DNA from 2 places in the Chryseobacterium foetidum genome. Region 2 is predicted to be linked to the other one. Evidence: riboswitches for the same ligand, from Rfam matches in the RefSeq annotation. Region 2 holds a riboswitch; the other holds the start of a gene.

Region 1 (5,067 bases), 2.6 Mb from region 2:
CTGCTTCATTTTGTCCCATAATATACTCGGCCTGTTCGGCGCTTGTGATTAATCCAACAGTTCCTGTTTTTACATCCGCTTCTTTTTTCACCTGACCCGATAAATGAACCTGATACAATGGTTTAACTTCAATTTTTGCACCGTGAATATTTCCACCACTTGAAACATCTATTAAATCAACGCTGTGATCTTTAAGAACTTTTGCAAGAGCTACACTGTCTTCAATATCCCAACCGTTTTCCGCATATTCTGTTCCTGAAATTCTTACAAACAATGCAACATTTTCATTCAGTATTTCATTGACAGCATCTACTATTTCAAGTAAAAAACGGCTTCTGTTTTCAAAACTCCCGCCATATTCATCCGTTCTTACATTGGAAAGCGGTGAAAGAAACTGATGAGCCAAATAGCCGTGTGCCGCGTGAATTTCAATTACATCAAAACCTGCATCTACAGCTTTTTTCGCAGCAATTTTAAAATTCTGAACCTGCTCTTTAATTTCCTCAACACTTAAAACATGAGGGATTCTCTCAGTCGGGTGATAAGGAATTGGGCTTGGAGCTAATGTTTCCCAGCCTTCTTCGAGAGAAATCTGTTTGTTTTCCCATGTAGAACCTTTTCGTCCTGCATGTGCCAGCTGAATTCCTATTTTGGATTCTGTATTCTGATGCACGAAATCAACGATTCGTTTCAATGCATTTGCCTGCTCATCATTCCAGATTCCCATGCAGTGATTGGTGATCCTGCCTTTTGGCTCCACGGCGGTGGCTTCCACGAAGATTAGTCCGGTTCCGCCCTGGGCACGGCTTACGTAATGTACAAAGTGGAAGTCATTGGCAAGTCCGTTATCGCTGCTGTACATGCACATTGGCGACATTACCCAGCGGTTTTTCAGTTCTACATTTCTGAAGTTGATTGGTGTGTATAACATGAAGTTTTGTTTTAAAAATTTAAAAATACGAAATAAGAGTGAAAGTTGGGGAATTTGTTGGAAGATGGAAGGCGGGAGATGGAAGATTCAAGGTTTAAGGTTTAAGGTTTAAGGTTTAAGGTTTAAGGTTTAAAATTGTTGAACCCTGCGGGTTCTGTTTCATGTAAGTGTTCTTTAACCATAGGTTTCACCTATGGTTATTCATATTAAACCCTACGGGTCTGATACGCAAGTGATGTGATGAGTAGGAATTTTTGTAATGCTAATTATTTTGAAGCTCCTCGCATTATATAATTGATAAGAACAATTCATGAACATTGAATATTGAATTTTAAATATTGAATAATCTCTGAGATATTTTGCCAGCCTTGAAAATTGTTTTACTTTTAGCTCCCTTTATTTAATTTGAATGAAAAAAGATTTTCAGATCAGTTTTGAGCACTTTACAGCACAAAACGAGTTGACCGAAAGCGAAATTTCCCTTTTGGAAGCTGCTAAAAAAGCACGGGAAAATGCATACGCTCCCTACTCCCATTTTTTGGTGGGCTGCGCTGTGCTTCTTGAAAACGGTGAAATATTTTCAGGCAACAATCAGGAAAATGCTGCATTTCCATCGGGTCTTTGTGCTGAGCGAACGGCCATTTACTGGGTGGCTGCCAATTTTCCGAATGAGAAAATCAGTAAAATTTTTGTTGTGGGCGGTCCGAGAAAATCTACAGAAAAAACACCTCCTATTCCACCGTGTGGCAACTGCCGTCAGAGTTTAATGGAATACGAAACGAAACAGAACCAGAATATTGAGATCTATTTTGCGAGTCTTACAGATGAAATTTATAAGGTGAGTTCCGTGAAAGATTTGCTTCCGTTTTATTTTGATTCCAGCTTTTTGTAGATTCTGTAAAAAAGTCATTCCTAAATTATCAATTTCTCATTGTCAGTTCTTATTTAAAAGCTTAAATTTGCAACGTTTTAAAAAGGGAATTCGGTGTGAATCCGAAGCAGACCCGCTACTGTAAGTATTTTTCTGAAATTCAGAAAATATAAGTCAGATACCTTTCTAAAGCATTTTTTTGATGAAGCTTTCGTGGAATGAAGCGCAGTCGGTCTCTTTTCCTTTTTGCATTACGCAAAACAGGTTATTACCTTCTACCTTTTCATTCACAGCGATTCTTACTGATTTGATTTGAACTGAATGAAATATTTTTACTCTTCCGCATTGCTTGTGATGCTCGCCAGCCCTTCTTCTGTTTTTGCCCAAAACACAGAAAATGACAGTATTGAAACTACAGTTATCAGGGATATTATCTTCAACAGAAAGCGACAGGAAACAGGGGTAATTTCTTCACAAAAACTTTCAGGAACTGAACTTGAGAAGCTCAACAGTACTTCTGTTGCGGATGCTGTACGCTATTTTTCCGGAATTCAGGTGAAGGATTATGGTGGAATTGGCGGTATGAAAACAGTAAATATCCGTGCGATGGGAACGCAGCATGTTGGGGTTTTCTACGATGGAATTCCTATTGGCAATGCTCAAAACGGAACCGTTGACCTTGGAAGATTTTCTTTAGATAACTTAGAATCCATCTCACTTTATAACGGACAGAAAAGCGAAATTTTTCAGGCAGCCAAAGACTTTGGTTCTTCGGGATCTATTTACTTGCGAAGCAGAACTCCGGTTTTTTCAGGTTCAAAGAAAACGAATGTCAATTTTAATTACCGCTCGGGATCTTTTGGTGTGGTAAATCCTTCCATCTTATTAGAGCAGAAACTGACGGAGAACATCAGTATTTCTTTAAATACAGAATATCTTACAGGTCATGGACGGTATAAATTTCATCAAAAAGTTGCCTTACCCGACGGAAGTCTGGGTTGGGAACGAAGCGGCATCAGAGAAAACGGTGACATCGAATCCCTCCGTGCTGAAGCCGGTGTTTTCGGAAAAATCAACAACGGAATCTGGAAACTCAAAGGTTACTACTACGATTCTGAAAGAGGTGTTCCGGGAGCAATCATCAGAAACGGAGATATTTCATCAAGCCGACAATGGGATAAAAACTTTTTTGTACAGGGAAGTTTCGAGAAGGAAATTTCGTCCAAATACAAGTTTCAGATCAATTCTAAATTTGCTGATGATTATACAAGATATTACAATGACAATCCCGGAGGAACGCCACTTTTTATTGACAATATTTACAAGCAACAGGAATTTTATGTTTCTACAGCACAACAGTATTCCCCGTATAAATTCTGGAAGATCAATCTTTCGGCAGATTATCAATACAATACTTTGGATGCCAACTTACGTCAGTTTGCGTACCCTCAAAGACATACCGAACTGATTGCTTTGGCTACACAGTTTGATTTCAATAAATTTAAAATTCAGGGAAGTGTTTTGGGAACTTTTGTTCAGGAGAAAATTGAAAACACTACATTTTCCGTTCCTCAAAACCGTTCGGAATTTACACCGACTGTGTTCGCTTCCTATCAGCCGTTTGCAGCAGATTTCAAATTCCATGGTTTTTATAAAAGAATTTTCAGAATGCCAACTTTTAATGATCTGTACTACGCAGAAGTCGGAAGTTCGGAGCTGAAACCTGAATTTACCAATCAGTACGATTTAGGTTTTACCTTTAATAAAGATTTTGAAACAGGCGTTTTACAGAATATTAATATCATCGCTGATGCTTATTACAACAGGGTTCAGGATAAAATTATCTCTTATCCGAAAGGCCAGCAGTTCCGCTGGACAATGACGAATCTGGGTGAAGTTGAAATTAAAGGCGCAGATGTTTCGGCACAGGCGATCTGGCTGCTTTCTGAAAATCTGTTATTCAGCAGCCGTTTTACCTATACTTTTACAGAAGCTTTAAATATCACAAAAAGCAACATTACTTCTTATTACAGAAATCAGATTCCATATACTGCAAAGCACAACGGAAGCATGCTGTTGGGGCTTACTTACAAAGACTGGCAGCTGAATTACAGCTACATCTATGTAGGCGAGCGTTACAATATGTCTGAGAATATTCCAGAAAATTATGAGCAGCCATGGTACAGCAGTGATATTTCGGGTACACGTGAATTTAAACTTAAGGGCTGGAAATTCAGACTCGGACTTGAGGTGAATAATCTTTTAGACCAAAACTACAGCGTGATTAAAAATTATCCTATGCCGGGCAGAAATTACAGGGTTAATTTGAGAGTCAACTTTTAAAAGCAGAATTTAAAAATGAAAAATATACAGATACTTTTAGCTTTTCTTTTTATTCTCAGCATTCATTCTTGTAGAGAAGATTACGATTATATCAATTACGGAGCAACGGTTTCGGGAGTTCAGGAACCTGAAAACATCAACATTAAAGGGCTTTATGTATTGAATGAAGGAAATATGGGCAGCAACAAAGCTTCAATAGATTTCTTTGATTACACCACGGGAGCTTTCACCAAAAATTATTACAATGCCCAGAACCCAAATGTTGTTAACAGCCTTGGCGACGTGGGAAATGACATTAAAGTGTATAAGGATAAACTGTATGCAGTAATTAATCTTTCAAATTTTGTTGAAGTGATGGATGCCAAAACGGCAAAACACATCGGCGAGATAAAAATTCCAAACTGTAGGTACATTAATTTTCATGGCAATTATGCTTATATCACATCTTATGGAGGTGCGGTAGGCGTATCGCAGCCTGGTTATGTGGTAAAAGTGGATGTAAATACTTTGCAAATCGTAGGTCAGGTTAATGTTGGGAAACAGCCGGATGAACTTGAGGTGGTAGGCGATAAATTATACGTTGCCAACTCCGGCGGGTACAGCTATCCCGATTATGACAACACGGTTTCTGTAATTGATCTTAACACTTTTACGGAGATTAAAAAAATTCCTGTTGCCATCAATTTAAGTAAAATTAAAAAAGATGATACCGGAAAACTGTGGGTGACTTCAAGAGGCAATTTCGGAAATATTCCTGCTAAAACTTATGTTTTAAATCCTCAGAACGATCAGGTTGTAAAAGAAATAAATCTGCATATCAGTGATTTTTCAATTATCGAAAACAGGCTTTATTATTTCAGTTACGAATATACTTCCAGTGGAACATCAAGCGGCTACGGAATTATCAATACCGATACTTTTG
Region 2 (5,067 bases):
AAGAAGAGGGTAGAGGGTTCCTTCCACTACATCCAGTTTTCCTTTTTTCAGCTCGTCTATCAAATCAGAAACATACATTTCGCGAACATTGATAAGGCTTAAAATACAGAATTCCAGAATCCCTTTTCGCATTTGCGCTTTGGTATTTTCGGTATTCATTGTTAATGAGGTTTTAATTAATTGGTTATAATTTTCGGTTTTCAGTTCCTAGCTAGTTGAACCTATTTCGATTTTACATTACAAAGATATGTAATAAAGATGGTAATATGCAATACAAAGTAGTAAAATAAATTGATAATTTTATTTAATTTGTTGATTTTCAGTTTGATAAATTTTAATTAAGAATTTTTTAATTTTAATTAAAACTAAATTTCCATCCTGTTTTATTATTTTTGAACCATGAAATCGCCCATAAAAAACTTTAGAAGCAAGCAGTTATGAAGATTGGGCGGTGACATCTGACAAATAAAATAAATAAAATCTACAGATGAAAATTCAAAAAGAAATCGATTTTATCATCGCTGTTGACGCTTTGAAAAATGTTCAGCGAAGAAATTACAACGCCGATGATTCCAGAAGAGAAAATACTGCGGAACATTCCTGGCAGATCATTATTTTAGCTCAGATCTTATTTCCTTATGCTAAAAACAGAGCAGATATTGATCTTTTGAGAGTCATCAGAATGCTTTCCATCCATGATTTGGTAGAAATTGAGGCGGGCGACACCTTCATTTTTGATGAGGTTGCAATGGTGGGAAAATTTGAAAGAGAAAAACGGTCTGCCCAAAAGATTTTCGGAATTTTAGATGAACCTCTCCGTTCAGAATTCTTTAATCTCTGGCTGGAATTTGAAGAGGAAGAAACGCCGGACGCTATTTTTGCCTGTGCCATTGACAGAATTATGCCTTTTATTTTAAATTCTCACACTTCGGGAAAAAGCTGGACTGAAGCCAAAGTAACCGAAGTTCAGGTAAGGAAAATCCTTGAAAATGCCATCTGCAGAGCATCAGAAGAAATGGAAGAGGCCTTTCATCATCTAATGAATCTCAATCTGGAATCGGCGAAGGTTTTAAGATAATTGGAAATCTCACGCAGATTTTGATGATTAAGCTGCTTTCTTTTTAAAGTTTAATCTGATCTCAATTTTATTTAAAACACGAAGGCTTCGACGGGCTCAGCCTGACACGTTTTATGTTATGCTTAGGATTAGAATTGTCACGCTGAGCCTGTCGAAGCGTTTTTGTTTATCAATATAGTTGTGAAATAATCTCACGCATATTTTGGTGATTAAGCTGATTCTCTTAAAAGTTTAATCTGATCTCAATTTTATTTAAAACACGAAGACTTCGACGGGCTCAGCCTAACACCTTCTATCTAAAGCTTAGTATTAGAGATGTCATGCTGAGCCTGTCGAAGCATTTTTGTTTATCAATATAGTTGTGAAATAATCTCACGCTGATTTTGGTGATTGAGCTGATTAATTTTAGTCTGATCTCAATTTTATTTACACACACACGAAGGCTTCGACGGACTCGCCCTAACACCTTTTATCTAAAGCTTAGTATCAGAGATGTCATGCTGAGCTTGTCGAAGCATTTTTTTATCAAATTTCATCTGCAAAATCCGCACAATCTGCGAGAGTAAAAAAAATGGTGTGCAGATTGTTTCTATTTCAAAAAATAAGCAATGCAGACAAAAGAATACAATCGCGAAGAGTTTGATTATCATCAAAGCGAAAACAACTATACGCTGTCAATTCCGGCAAAATTTTTAGATGCAAAAAATTTAAAAGTAAAAAGAAAGAATCCAGACGGAAGTTTTTCTGATGCAGACGTAGTAATTCGGGAACAAAATCATGAAATACTGATTATTACAAGCGTTCCCATAGATATTTTAGTGGAAATTTCAGAGCAGGAAATATAGATTTTATTTAAAGAAAAAGGTTTCGAAGAACAATTAAGTCTACCGAAACCTTTTAAATAAAGACTGAAAGTGACAAGTGGCAGTCAAAAACTACCGCTCATCTATTATAAAATTTGAATTGGTTTCTTAAATTCGTCGATGGCTACAAAGGTAAAATCGCCTGTAATCGCTTTTTCCCTTTCGTAAGAATACATCTGTTCGGTAAAAATCTCAACATTCACTTTCATACTCGTTTTTCCAACGTGAGAAACCTTTCCGATTAATTCCACGATGGTTCCGGCAGGAATAGGTTTTTTAAAATCAATTTTGTCGCTGCTTACGGTTACCACGCGTTTTCTTGCAAATCGTGTGGCTGTGATAAACGCAACTTCATCCATCAGCTGCATCGCAGTTCCACCGAAAAGCGTGTCGTAATGATTTGTTGTGTTGGGGAAAACGGCTTTGAAAATTCTGGTTTCCGAGGCATCAATTCTTTCTTCTGTAGTCATATTTCATTATAAATTTGTGCGAAAAATGAACTTTACTGAAACAAAAAGAATCTTTCAGGAAGGATAATTCCCGAAATAACATTTGGTCAATAAACTTCAGATCGCGAAAGTTTTTTGTTTGAAGAAACAGGCAGGTCTCCTGACTTGTAACATCTTTATTCCTTCCCATGCCCTGTGCACAGTGGTTTTTATAAAGACTTCGGTTACTTACAGTTGCGCGACAGTTCGTGATTTTCACACGATTCCCTTTTCGTTTGCGGCTAAGCAAAACCAGTTTCCCGGAAAATCATTTGTTGAGATTTTCCGTCGGCAAAAGTACAAATAAAGTTTGATTTAAATTAGGGTAATCTTTTTTCTAAGTAGCTGCAGAAAATTTGAACCATTAAGACAGATTAAGTTGTTAAGAACAAACTGACTGCAGATATTTTAAGGTTTACGAGGTAAAATATTAAGGTGGGCGGTTGGAATTTTATTTGAACCATTAAGACATAGTAAGCTGTTAAGGACAAAACTGACTGTTTTTTTTAAGTTTTACCGAGGTAAATGATTAAGCATTACGCTTAAATCAATTTTATTGATCCTTAAAAAAGCTTAACCAATTAATAATCTTAATGTTTAAAATTCCAACAGTTATTCAGGATTGTTGTAAATAATCTGACTGATCACTTTTCCTTCTTTCACCGTCCAGAAAGTCGTGTAACGGTTTTCACCTGAGCCGTTGATCATGTAGATGTAAACATGATCAGCATCCATTGCTGTTACACCAATGTTTTCGAAATCGGTTGTTGGATCAAATAGATTTTTGATTGCATCACGTACAAAAACAGTTCCTCTTCCGGGCTGCTGTACACGGATGGATTTTACTTCTGTCAGGCCTTCAGGAAGGGTTTTTCCGATGCCCCATGGCTTTGCTTTATCAATTTTAGTGATGTTTCCGTCGGCATCTTTTTCCTGTCTTTTAAAGCTCGCGTTGGAAGGGTAGATGTCGATTACTACTTTCGTACGTTGTGCAGTCGGAATTTTTTCATTGGAATTATCTGTAAATGTGTATGATCTTCCGTTTTTAGATTTTGATGGTGTAAATTTCGGAAGCTGATCGATGAAAGCAACACGGTCTTTGTTGACCATACCTTCTTTTGTAAGGCTGTCATATCTTACAAAAGGCTTTTCGTCGTCAGTTTTTTCAGGATATTTGATCCAGATCCATTCGGTTTCTCCGGGAGCGGGTTTTACATAAACGAAAACGTCGCCTTTTTTCATTCTGATTTTATCAACAATCTTGCGGTAATCTTCCTTGTGTACACGCACCATCGCATAACCTTCCTGTGCCTTTACAACTCCAAACGGAATTTTGTTTTGCGCATCGATTAAACTAAACGAAAATATACTGAATAAAGATAAAACTGCTTTGTTGATGAAAGTCATTTGAAAGAATATTTAGCTCAAAGATATAAATTAAATATTTTTCGGGAGATAATTAAACCTTTGCAATTCTGTTAAATCTTTGATTAATCTCAAATTTCCATCCGAAAGCAGGAAATTTTTATCGGAAATCTCCAAAACATCGTGATATTGATGATCCGAAATCAGAAATCCTTTTTGGGTCTAATTCTTTATCACTGTCCTTATTTCGGTAATGATTTTTGGGGAAAGGCTGTGGAAAGGCTCATCCAGCAAAATGAATTCTGCTTTTGAATTGATAATCAAAAGGATTTCTACAAGTCTCAGTTCGCCGCCTGACAGTGATTTTGGGGTTTCATTTAAAAAAGATTGAATTAAATTTAAATCACATAGCTTTTCAGCATTTTCTTGATTACAAACTAAATTAATCACTTTTTTAATTTTTACATTCTTCGGCAGGAATGAATGTTGCGGCAGATAAGCAATTCTGTTTTTTCTGTCAGACTGTTTCTGCAAAATTGTTTCGTTAAATTTTATGTATTGAGTTTTACCTTTCAGATTTCCAAAAATAATCTGAAATAAAGTTGATTTTCCTCAACCGTTTCTTCCTAAAAGTCCGGCTGTTTTTCCTGTTTCAAGACTTAAGTAAATGTCTCTCAAAATTTCTTTGTTGCCAAAAGATTTTGTAATGCTGTCGATATGAAGTCTGCTCATATAAAAGTTGCTGTCAGTTTTAAACTTACCGCAGAAATCAATGTTAAAATCCAAAGCTGTCGTTTTGAAAAACCAAAATTTGCATAAAAAAGATATTCATTTTTCAGTCTTATTTCGTAAATAAGATAATGTAATAAAGGAAAAATAAATAAAAATCCTGTGGTAAAATGGTCGTAATTAAAACCAAAAGGAATTGAACTTAAGAGTGAAAAAGAAAATCCGGGAATAATTAGTTTTTTATAAAAAATCCACAATATTTTTATCTCTGAAATCATGTATGTAAGTTAGTAAAAAGAGAACAATGTTATGTTGTCCTCTCTTAGTTTTAATTGTTTAAAAGCTTAGCCTTCACGCCGCTGTTTTTAATTAAATTTCTCAATTCTAAAATTTGCTCTTTGGAAAGATCTTTTTTAGGCATAAACCCAAATGAAATATTGTTGTGGTAGAATAAAAACCAACTGTTTAATTCCCTGATTTTATGAATAACATTCCAGTCTACTTCTGTAGTATAAGATTCTCCAATATCTTTAATAGTTTCGCT

What was found. Region 2 has a riboswitch for cobalamin ahead of NG809_RS03985 (acyl-CoA thioesterase). Riboswitches for the same ligand answer to the same signal wherever they lie in the genome.
Region 1: linked by a shared signal. The riboswitch ahead of NG809_RS16040 (TonB-dependent receptor plug domain-containing protein) and the one ahead of NG809_RS03985 (acyl-CoA thioesterase) in region 2 are both predicted to bind cobalamin.

Annotation. Positions count from the first base shown of each region.
Region 1 is NZ_JAMXIA010000001.1:3,460,846-3,465,912, reverse strand. Features, by position in the region: gene NG809_RS16050 (NADH:flavin oxidoreductase/NADH oxidase) at 1-931, opposite strand, end outside; gene cdd (cytidine deaminase) at 1,341-1,823, shown strand; cobalamin riboswitch at 1,871-2,006, shown strand; gene NG809_RS16040 (TonB-dependent receptor plug domain-containing protein) at 2,124-4,145, shown strand; gene NG809_RS16035 (YncE family protein) at 4,161-5,067, shown strand, end outside.
Region 2 is NZ_JAMXIA010000001.1:830,900-835,966, reverse strand. Features, by position in the region: gene NG809_RS04000 (PadR family transcriptional regulator) at 1-159, opposite strand, end outside; gene NG809_RS03995 (HD domain-containing protein) at 488-1,078, shown strand; gene NG809_RS03990 (hypothetical protein) at 1,687-1,923, shown strand; gene NG809_RS03985 (acyl-CoA thioesterase) at 2,028-2,411, opposite strand; cobalamin riboswitch at 2,524-2,701, opposite strand; gene NG809_RS03980 (hypothetical protein) at 3,042-3,836, opposite strand; partial or broken gene NG809_RS03975 (ATP-binding cassette domain-containing protein) at 4,017-4,394, opposite strand; gene NG809_RS03970 (hypothetical protein) at 4,407-4,580, opposite strand; gene NG809_RS03965 (YcxB family protein) at 4,852-5,067, opposite strand, start outside.